Regions from separate parts of the Halorhodospira sp. 9622 genome, predicted to be linked through region 2. Evidence: predicted binding sites of a transcription regulator. Region 2 holds the regulator's gene; each other region holds the start of a gene.
The links. The regulator sigma-54, encoded in region 2, starts transcription at its own class of promoters, with help from an activator protein. The targets are predictions, from matches to a motif close to TGGCANGNTNCNTGCTT.
Positions count from the first base shown of each region.

Region 1: LRG07_RS02040 (PEP-CTERM sorting domain-containing protein) is a predicted target of sigma-54. The motif match lies at 1,246-1,262, and genes of this name have one in related genera.
Region 3: nifE (nitrogenase iron-molybdenum cofactor biosynthesis protein NifE) is a predicted target of sigma-54. The motif match lies at 2,046-2,062, and genes of this name have one in related genera.

Region 1 covers NZ_JAJNRE010000002.1:191,193-194,463, forward strand. Annotated here, with positions in the region: gene LRG07_RS02035 (RND family transporter) at 1-143, shown strand, start outside; gene LRG07_RS02040 (PEP-CTERM sorting domain-containing protein) at 211-1,197, opposite strand; gene prsT (XrtA/PEP-CTERM system TPR-repeat protein PrsT) at 1,458-3,271, opposite strand, start outside.
Region 2 covers NZ_JAJNRE010000012.1:68,311-71,581, forward strand. Annotated here, with positions in the region: gene LRG07_RS08485 (HPr kinase/phosphorylase) at 1-232, opposite strand, end outside; gene LRG07_RS08490 (PTS sugar transporter subunit IIA) at 205-675, opposite strand; gene hpf (ribosome hibernation-promoting factor, HPF/YfiA family) at 719-1,045, opposite strand; gene LRG07_RS08500 (RNA polymerase factor sigma-54) at 1,088-2,542, opposite strand; gene lptB (LPS export ABC transporter ATP-binding protein) at 2,583-3,271, opposite strand, start outside.
Region 3 covers NZ_JAJNRE010000009.1:62,954-66,224, forward strand. Annotated here, with positions in the region: gene LRG07_RS06990 (DUF523 and DUF1722 domain-containing protein) at 1-350, opposite strand, end outside; gene LRG07_RS06995 (HAD family hydrolase) at 387-1,124, opposite strand; gene dnaQ (DNA polymerase III subunit epsilon) at 1,121-1,852, opposite strand; gene nifE (nitrogenase iron-molybdenum cofactor biosynthesis protein NifE) at 2,102-3,271, shown strand, end outside.

The DNA.
Region 1 (3,271 bases), on a different contig from region 2:
TGGGCCTTTCCGATTTCCAACCGACCCAGGCCTTTGGACTGTTGACCGCCTTCGGTCTGCTTATTGCTTGGCTGGTGGATTTGGTGGTGCTTCCAGCATTGTTGATCGCCCTGTCGCACCGCCGGGCAAGACCGCGGGGCTGATTGAAGAGACGGCCGCCCCTGGGGGCGGCCGTTTATCGCCTTGTTGAAGATGGAGGACCTGCGAGGATCAGTACGCCACCTCCTCGTCCTCGCGCCGCCCGACCCGCAGCGCCAGGCCGAGCAGCACCAGTCCCGAGCCCATCATCAGCAGGACACTCGGCTCCGGAACCTCGTAGCGGAAGGTCCCGTCCTGTTCGGACTGGCGGACCAGCACCGAGGTGCCATCCTCCGACTCGAAAGCCACCAGCTGATCGTCGGTCGGCAGCGGCGGATCGATGTTGCCGTCGAAGCGCCAGCTGACCGGGATCATCAGGCCTTCTTCCTCGGACGCCAGCTCGTAGAAGGTCTTGCCGGTGCCAACATCCCGGAAGAAGTTCTGCACGAACTCTTCACTGAAGTCGAAGTCTTCGTACACGACCCGGCCGAAGATATCGAGGTTGCCCAGCTGCAGGTCCGAACGCTCGACCAGCATGCGCAGCACCTGGGTTCGGTCCCCACTGTCGCCGTCCTCGTAGTAGACGTTCACGAAGCCGTCGTCGTAGAAGACTCCACCATTGGTCACCTGCCCGAAGATCTGATAGTCATAGGTCAGACCCCAGCCTTCTCCATCGATGAACCAGTCCTCCGAGGAAAAGCCGTTGCGACCCTGAATTCCACCCTCACCAGTGAGGAAGTTAAGGTTCACCACGTTCCGGTCCTGAGACGGATCGGGATTGCGGAACTCTACCTCTGTCGTACCGTCGATAGCGGTGAAGGTGCCGGCCTGGAAGCCGTAGCTGTCCATGAGGCTCTGGATATTCGTATCAGCGACCCGGGTGCCGGGTTCGATTGAAGCTGCCATCTGTCCGAAGACAGGCTCATCGGCGGTTTCAACGAAGTAGAACGACGTCGCCAGGCTATCGCTGACCGCCAGGGTCCGGATCTGGCCCGTGGTGGTCCGCTCATTGCCGGAGAAATCCTGACCGACATCGATGATGAAAGGATCCCCGGCCCAGGCCGGCGCCGCCAGCGCTAGACCCAGTACTGAAGTTAGAAACGCTCTTTGCAGTTTCACGGCTTAATCTCCTGTTCAAGGGGGCGAACGGGGTCGCCCACATCCTGAATGCAGAAGGCGTGCCATCTGGGCACCCGGCCACACGGACCCGTTAGCCGATTGTTCCTGAAGTGTTTTTATCGAAAGGCCGCGGCCATCCCGACTCTTCGCGGGAATCGGAATGGCCGCCTGTAAAGGCGTCCGACAACCCCAACGAAAACGCCCCCTAGAGACGGGGGCGTTCGCGGGAGCGCATTGCGCTCCAGGTTAGACGGGGGCAATCAACCAGCGGAGCCGAGGGATTCAAGCAGCGCCTCGGCCTCGGCACGCGCAGGGAACTCGGCATGCTCTTCGAGCACGCCGCGCAGAAGCCCCTCAGCCCGATCAAGATCACCGAGGGCCTGGTAGGTCCGTGCCAGCTGAACGCCGATCCGCGGCGCGTCCGGAGCAAGCTCACGGGCCCGCCCGAGGACCTCCGCTGCCCGCTCGTGGTCGGCAAGCCGGTAGAGCAGCGTACCGTAGGTCTCCATGACGTTCGCAGCGCCGGGTGCCAATGCGGCGGCTTGCTCGGCATAGCCCACGGCCTCCTCCGGATCGGCCTCACGCAGTAGCCAGGCGAGATTGTGTAGGGCCACGGTGTCACGCCCCTCGCGAGCGACCTGCTCGCGGTAGATCGCTTCGGCAGCGGCGAAGCGCTCGGCTGCGATGAGCATGGAGCCCAACACATGCCGCGCCCGTCCATCTTCCGGGGCACGGTCGAGCCAGGCACGCATATGCGCCTCCGCGGCATCCAACTCCCCCAGGCGATTGAGGTTGCGCGCCACCCGGAAATGAGCCGCACTGTGGTCCGGCACCGCGTCGATAAGCCTTTCAAAAGCTGCCACGGCGGCTCGGTAGTCGCCAGCCCGCTCGAAGACATCAGCGCGCGCAAAGAGCAACTCCGGCCGGGCTGGATGGTGATCCCGGGCAGCATCCAGGACGGCGCCCGCCTTTTCCGGGGCCCCCGCCCGCAGATGGTGGCGAGCCAACACCAAGTGCGGCTCAAGGGCCTCCGGGTGCCCCGCTACGGCCCGCTCGAGCCAGTCCCGACCCGCAGCCTCGTCACCACCGACCTCGGATTCCATGCGCGCTAGCTGGAGAGCTGACTCCGGATGCCCCGGGTGGTGCTCCTGGACCTCAAGTAACGCGCTGCGCGCCGCCTCCACTTCACCCCGCTGCAACTGCAACATGGCTAGATTCATTCCCAGCGCCGGATTGCCGGGGATCCGGCGCAGCCCGTCGGCGAACGCTGCCAGAGCCTCCTCTTCCTGTCCCATACCCAGATGGGCGGCACCGACCAGCGTATAGCCCTGAGAGCGATCCGGGGCCTGATCGCGCACGGCCTGGCCAAGGGCCAGGGCATCGGCGAAACGGCCGTCCTCCAGCCGCTGCCGAGCCAGGGCAGCCTCGATACCCTCCGCGTCCTCGCCGGCCGCGGGCCCCAGCAGCCCGCGGACCTGGCCCGGCTCGCCGTAGCGCAGCAACGCCACACCGAGCAGCTGCTGGAGAGCCGGCGCCTCCGGCCGGTTTTCCATCGCCCGGGTCAGCGTATCGATCCCGCGCTCCGTCTCTCCGGTATCCAGGTAGAGGGCAGCCAGCACGGGGGCAAAGGCATCCATCAGACCCGGCCGCTCGGCCACGGCGCGGCGCAAGATCTCGCGCGCCTCTTCCGGGCGACCCTGCGCCACCCGCAACTCGGCCAGCAGCCCATAGGACATGGCCGTGTGTCCGCCGGCGGCGGCGAACCGCTCAAGATGGTGCTCAGCCTGCGAAAAATTGCCGGACTGGATGTGCAGCGCAGCCAGGTACGGCATCGCGGGGCGGAAATTGCGGTGCCGGGCCAAGGCCTGCTCCAGATGCGGCCGCGCCTCGAGCGCCTGGCCGCGCTCGAAGTGGACGAGCCCAAGAGCAAAATGCCCGCCCGGATAAGCGCTAGCCCGCTCAGTCAGATCGCGCGCCGCCGCCTCCGCTTCATCCAGTTGACCATCCTCGATCAGCACCATGACCCGTTTGTAACGCTCGATCACCCGCGCCGGCCGCAGGTCAATTGCGCGCT
Region 2 (3,271 bases):
GCCCCTGCTGCGGACCGGCGCCGAGCAGGCGGTCACCGTCGCGGCGCAGCTGTACGGCGTCGTCGGCCACCAGGGCGTGACCACGGTCGAGCAGCGCCAGGGCGGCGTCGCTCTTGCCCACGCCGCTGGGGCCCTCCAGCAGGATCCCGCGGCCGTGGACCGCCATCAGCAGGCCGGGGATGACCGGCCGGTTCCCGGCCGCGTTCACGATGGGTCGGCGTGCGACTGCCATTCGCGCAGGGCCATCTGCAGCTCGTCCCCGTCCGAGGAGCGGCGCAGCCGCTCGCACAGGCTGCTGTCGCTGAACATCTCGGCAAGGCTGGCGAGGATCTGCAGGTGCTCGTCGGTGAAGTGCTCGGGTACGACGAGGGCGAAGAGCAGGTCCACCGGTGCCTTGTCGAAGGCGTCGAAATCGATGCCCCGGTCCAGGCGGATGAGGGCCCCGATGGCGCGGTCGATCCCGTCGATGCGGGCGTGGGGCACGGCGACGCCGTGCCCCAGGCCCGTGCTGCCCAGTCGCTCACGGGCCAGCAACCGGTTGCTGATCTCCCGGGCGTCGAGGCCGTCGCCGCTGGCCCCGATCAGCTCGCCTATGCGCAGGAGCACCTGCTCCTTGTCCTCGATGCCGCTCTCGCAGCGAACACGTTCCGGCGTGATGAGTTGCTCGATGTCCATGGAGTGTCCGATCGGCTGGCCCGCTGAACCGCGTCCCGCCGCCTTAAAAGTTGGCCTTGAGGGACGCGCCCTGCCGTCGCTGATCGACGGCCTTCTCTTTGTGTTTCAGGACCTGACGGTCAAGCTTGTCCACGAGCACGTCAATGGCTGCATAGAGATCCTCCTCGATGGCATCGGCAAAAACGCGCCCGCCGCCACCCCCGATGTGGATGACCGACTCGGCCTTCTGCTGCTTCTTCTCCACCGTGAGGATCACCTCGGTATCGATGACGTGGTCGAAGTGGCGCTGGATGCGTTGCATCTTCTCGTTCACATGCGCCCGGAGGGCCGGGGTGATCTCGACATGATGCCCACTGAGCTTGATCTGCATACCGCCTCCTGAACCCCTTTGCCGCCGGCGGAGCCGGGGGCCTCAGCGCCCCCGGGCCTCCCTGCGCTCCGCCGACGATGCGATGGACAGGGACTCCCGGTACTTGGCGACCGTCCGACGCGCCACCTGGATCCCCTCCTCATGAAGGATACGCGCAATCGCGCTGTCACTCAGCGGTTTTGCCCGATCCTCCTCGGCGATCAGCCGGCGGATCCGCGCCCGGATCGCCGTCGCCGAAGCCTCTCCGCCGTCGCTGGTCTGCACGTGGCTCGAGAAAAAGTACTTGAACTCGAAGGTGCCCCGCGGGGTGTGCATGTACTTGTTGGTGGTGATGCGGGAGATGGTGGACTCGTGCATCTCCACCGCCTCGGCGATCTCGCGCAGAACCAGTGGTTGCATCGCCTCCTCGCCGTGGTCGAGGAACCCCTGTTGCCGCTCTACGATGGCGCTGGCCACTTTCAGCAAGGTCTCGTTCCTGCTGCGCAGGCTCTTGATCAGCCAGCGCGCCTCTTGGAGATGGTTGCGCAGGCAGTGGTTGTCCGCGCTGCGGTCCGCTCTGCGGATCAGGCTGGCGTAATACGCGTTGACGCGCAAGCGGGGGGCGGTCTCGCCGTTGAGTTCCACCTGCCAGACGCCGTCGCGGCGCACGACGAGGACATCGGGGATGATGTAGTCCGGGGTTGTGTCGCTGATCTGCGAGCCCGGGCGTGGATCGAGGCTCTGGATCAGACCGAGGATGCCGCCGAGGGCATCTTCGCCGACCCCCAGGGCGCGGCCCAGGTCGTCATGGCGGCGTTCGGCGATGAGCTCCAGGTGGTGGAGGAGGGCGTGCTGCGCCTCCGCACGCCAGGGCGTGTCCTCGGGAAGCTGCTCGAGCTGGACGCACAGCGCTTCCTGAGGGTCGCGGGCGGCAACGCCGGTCGGGTCGAGCCGCTGGACACGCTGCAGGACCGCCTCTAGCTCCTCGGCGCTGACTTGCTCGTCGGCCGGACAGCCGGCCAGCAGATCCTCGGTGCTCTGGGTCAGGTAGCCGTCGTCGCCGACGGCGTCGACGATGACCTCGGCGATGGAGCGCTCCCGGGCGGAGAAGGCCTCGAGCTCGATCTGCGCGTGCAGGTGCTGCTGGAGGCTGTCGGAGGCGGCCGGCCGGTTGTCGAGGGTGTCGCGCTGCGCACCCTCGTCGCCGGGGGCGCTCAGTGCCGTGCTGCCGTCGTAGATGTCGTCCCAGGAGGTGTCCAGGGGCAGGTCTTCGGGGATGTCCTCGCCGGCGGGTTCGCTGGCCGGTGCCTCGTCCTCGTGGGGTTCCGTTTCCTGCTGCTCCTGCTCCTGCCCGGGCTCGGCCTCCTCATCGAGCTCGAGCATGAAGTTCGACTCCAGGGCCTGCTGGATCTCGGTGCGCAGCTCCAGGCTGGAGAGCTGCAGCAGCCGGATGGCCTGCTGCAGCTGCGGGGTCATGGTCAGCTGCTGACCGATGCGTAGCTGAAGCGACTGCTTCATGGCCGTGTCCGTTGTGCTTGAAGCATCCGTAGTCCGTCACTCACAGGCGGAAGTCCTCGCCCAGGTACACCTCGCGTACCCGCGGGTTGGCCAGCACGCTCTCGGCGTCCCCGGCGGCCAGCACCTCGCCGTCACTGAGGATGTAGGCGCGTTGCACGATGCCCAGCGTCTCGCGCACGTTATGGTCGGTGATCAGCACGCCGATACCCCGTTGCGCCAGCTGGCGGACGATCCGCTGGATCTCGCCCACCGAGATGGGGTCGACCCCGGCGAATGGCTCATCAAGCAGTATGAACCGCGGATTCGCCGCGAGGGCGCGGGCGATCTCCACGCGCCGGCGCTCGCCCCCGGACAGGGCGATCCCCGGGGAGTCGCGCACGTGGGTCACGCCGAACTCCTCGAGCAGGCGATCCAGCTCCTGCTCGCGCTCAGTGCCGTCCAGGTCGTCGCGCAGCTGCAGGATGGCCCGTACGTTATCCGCAACGCTCAGTTTACGAAAGACCGAGGGTTCCTGGGGGAGGTAGCCGATGCCCAATCGGGCCCGGGCGTGAATGGGCAACCGAGTGAGGTCGTCGCCTTCCAGGGTGATTCGCCCCTCGTCGGCCTGCACCAGGCCGACGACCATGTAAAAGCACGTGGTCTTGCCGGCCCCGTTGGGGCCGAGCAGGCCGACGATCTCACCGTCGGCGACCTCCAGCCCCGCGCCGTTGACCACGGTGCGGCCGCGAT
Region 3 (3,271 bases), on a different contig from region 2:
ATATAGCCGCTGAGCCAGTGCAGCTCACGCCCCTTCTCGCGGCCGTAGGCCTCCATGGCCTCGGTGACGTCGGTCTGCCGGTCACGCACACCACGCACCCGCACCCGCTCGTCCTCGGCCTGCTCCAGGCGGATGGGCGGCCGCGGGGTGGGCAGCCCGATGGCCACCTCGGGGCAGACGGGCACGTAGCGGAAGTAGCGCGAGAGCGCCTCGGTCACGAAGGGATTGCGCTTGTGGCTGCCGTCGTAGCGCACCTCCTCGCCGAGCAGGCAGCTGCTCACGCCGACCGGTATGCGTGGCTCTGGCTCTTGGGCACCATCCTCCCGGTTCTGCTCACTCTCCCGACTCATGATCTCCCTGGGTTTGTACATCTTTTGTACAGCATTCTAAACGTCCTGTGCCGGCCCCGCACCCACACTGCGCTCGATGGCACGGCGCAGCGCCTCCATGTCCGGGACCATGAGGCAGTCGGGCACGCCGTCCGGCGGCTCCGGCGGGCCGTGACGGCACATCAGCGCCGCCTGCATACCCGCGGCCAGGGCGCCGGCGGCGTCGGTGTGCGGATCATCACCGACGTGCAGGACCTCCCCCGGCGGTACCCCGGCACGCTCACAGGCCAGGGCGAAGATCGCCGGCTCCGGCTTGGGGATGTCAATATCCACGCCGCGCACCACGAAGTCGACGCAGGGCCCCAGCGCCGTACGGTAGACATCGGCGTTGCCGTTGGTGATCACGCCGATCCGAAAGCGCGCCGAGAGCTCGCGCAGCGCCGGCAACACCTCGGGGAACGGGGCCACCCGGGCCTGCCGCGCCTCGAGAAAGACGGCAAAGGTCTGCTCCACAAAGCGCTCCGCGGCCGTCCCATCGATCCCGCAGCAGCGGGCGATCTCGGCCATGGTGGCACGGCGCAGGGTGGTCGCGTTGCGCGTCAGCTCAGGCCGCGCGGCGGCGAGTTCGCGGCGGAGCTGGCGCATGCGATCGGGATCGAAGCGCTCGGCCACCACCGGGTAGGCTTCGCGCAGGTAGTCGTGCAGGGTCTGCTCGGCCGCCGCGAGCACGTCCTCGACGGACCACAGGGTGTCGTCGAGATCGAAGGTCAGCGCCCGCAGCGGTGCCCGGATCATGAGCCGGCCGCCTCTTCGCCGCCGCCCGCCCGGCGCCACAGCGCCGGGCCACCGCAGGTCGCCTCGATCCGCTGGAGCAACTGCTCGTGGGCCTCGCGCTCCAGCTCGCCCGATTCCGGGACGCGCAGTCGCGGCCGCTCCGGGGACAGCCGCTGGATCGGCTCGGCGCCGCCCGGCTCCAGGCCCTCGCCGTCCAGGGAGAGCTTGCCCTGGCCACCGGTCATGGCCAGGTAGACCTCGGCGAGCAGCTCGGAGTCGAGCAGCGCGCCGTGGAGTTCGCGCCGCGAGCCGTCCACGCCGTAGCGCTTGCACAGCGCGTCGAGGCTGCAGCGCTGCCCCGGATGCATGCGCCGCGCCAGCTGCAGCGAATCGGTGACGGTGCAGTAGTCCTCGAGTTGCCCCCACGCCGGCCCCAGACGGGCCAACTCGGCGTCGATGAAGCCGACGTCGAAGGGGGCGTTGTGGATGATCAGCTCGGCATCCCGGACATAGTCGACGAAGCGCCGGGCGATGTCGGCGAAACGCGGCTTGTCCGCCAGGAAGCGGTTCGACAGGCCGTGAACGTTCTCCGCGCCCTCGTCCACCGCCCGATCGGGATTGAGGTACTCGTGGAAGTTGTTGCCGGTCAGCCGCCGGCGCTCGAGTTCCACGCAGCCGATCTCGATGATGCGGTGCCCCTCGGCGGGGTCCATGCCAGTGGTCTCGGTGTCGAGCAGGATCTGCCGCATGGCTCGGGTCCCGGGTACTTTGCAACGATTCCAAATAGTCTGCGGTGCGCCCTATCCCGGGTCAACGCAGGTTGTGCGAAAGGGCACACGATAACGCCCGCCCGTCGGATTTGCGACACGCGCGCGCCGCTCGCCGCCCGGCCACCGCCCGGCCACCGCCCGGCACAGGGCGGCGGCGACCGCGGACCGGGCGTGGCACGCGCCTTGCTGCACTGCGGGCAAGCCACCCACGACCGGAGCTGCCCGCCCATGCGCAACCAGGAGATCGCCGCTCTGCTCGACGAGCCGGGCTGCGCCCACAACCAGGGGTCGAAGTCCGGCTGCGCACGTCCCACCCCCGGGGCCGCCGCCGGCGGCTGCGCCTTCGACGGCGCCCAGATCACCCTGCTGCCGGTGGCCGACGCCGCCCACATCGTCCACGGCCCCATCGGCTGCGCCGGCAGTTCCTGGGATAACCGCGGCACCCGCTCCACCGGGCCCACCCTGTGGCGCATCGGCATGACCACCGACCTCAGCGAGCAGGACGTGATCATGGGCCGGGGCGAGGCGCGGCTGTTCCACGCCATCAAGCAGGCCGTGGACGAACACGCCCCGGCGGCGGTGTTCGTCTACAACACCTGCGTACCGGCACTCACCGGCGACGACCTCGAGGCGGTGTGCGGCAGCGCCGAGCGCCGCTGGGGCACGCCAGTCATCCCGGTGGACTGCGCCGGATTCTACGGCAGCAAAAACCTGGGCAACCGCATCGCTGGCGAGGCGGTGGTCCGGCACATCGTCGGCACCCGCGAGCCGGAACCGGTGCCGGCAGAGGACCAACCGGCGGACCGCCAGATCCACGACGTAGGCCTGATCGGCGAGTTCAACATCGCCGGCGAATTCTGGAACGTCCTGCCGCTGCTCGACGAGCTCGGCCTGCGCCTGCTCGGCAGCCTATCCGGCGACGCCCGCTACCACGAGCTGCAGACCCTCCACCGGGCCGAGGCCAACATGCTGGTCTGCTCCAAGGCTTTGCTGAATGTGGCGCGCACCCTGGAGGAGCGCTACGGCATCCCGTATTTCGAGGGCAGCTTCTACGGCGTCGCCGACACCTCCGCCGCCCTGCGCGGCTTCGCCCGGCTGATCGACGACCCGGCGCTGACCGAGCGCACCGAGCAGGTCATCGCCCGCGAGGAGGCCCGCGCCGATGCCGCGCTGGAGCCCTACCGCGAGCGCCTGCGCGGGCGCCGCGCCCTGCTCTATACCGGCGGCGTGAAGAGCTGGTCGGTGGTCTCGGCGCTGCAGGATCTGGGCATGGAGGTGGTCGCCACCGGAACGCGCAAATCCACCGAGGCGGACAAGGCGCGTATCCGCGAGCTGATGGGCGAGCAGGCGCAGATGCTCGATAGCGGCGCGCCGCGGACGCTGATCGACACCGTCCGC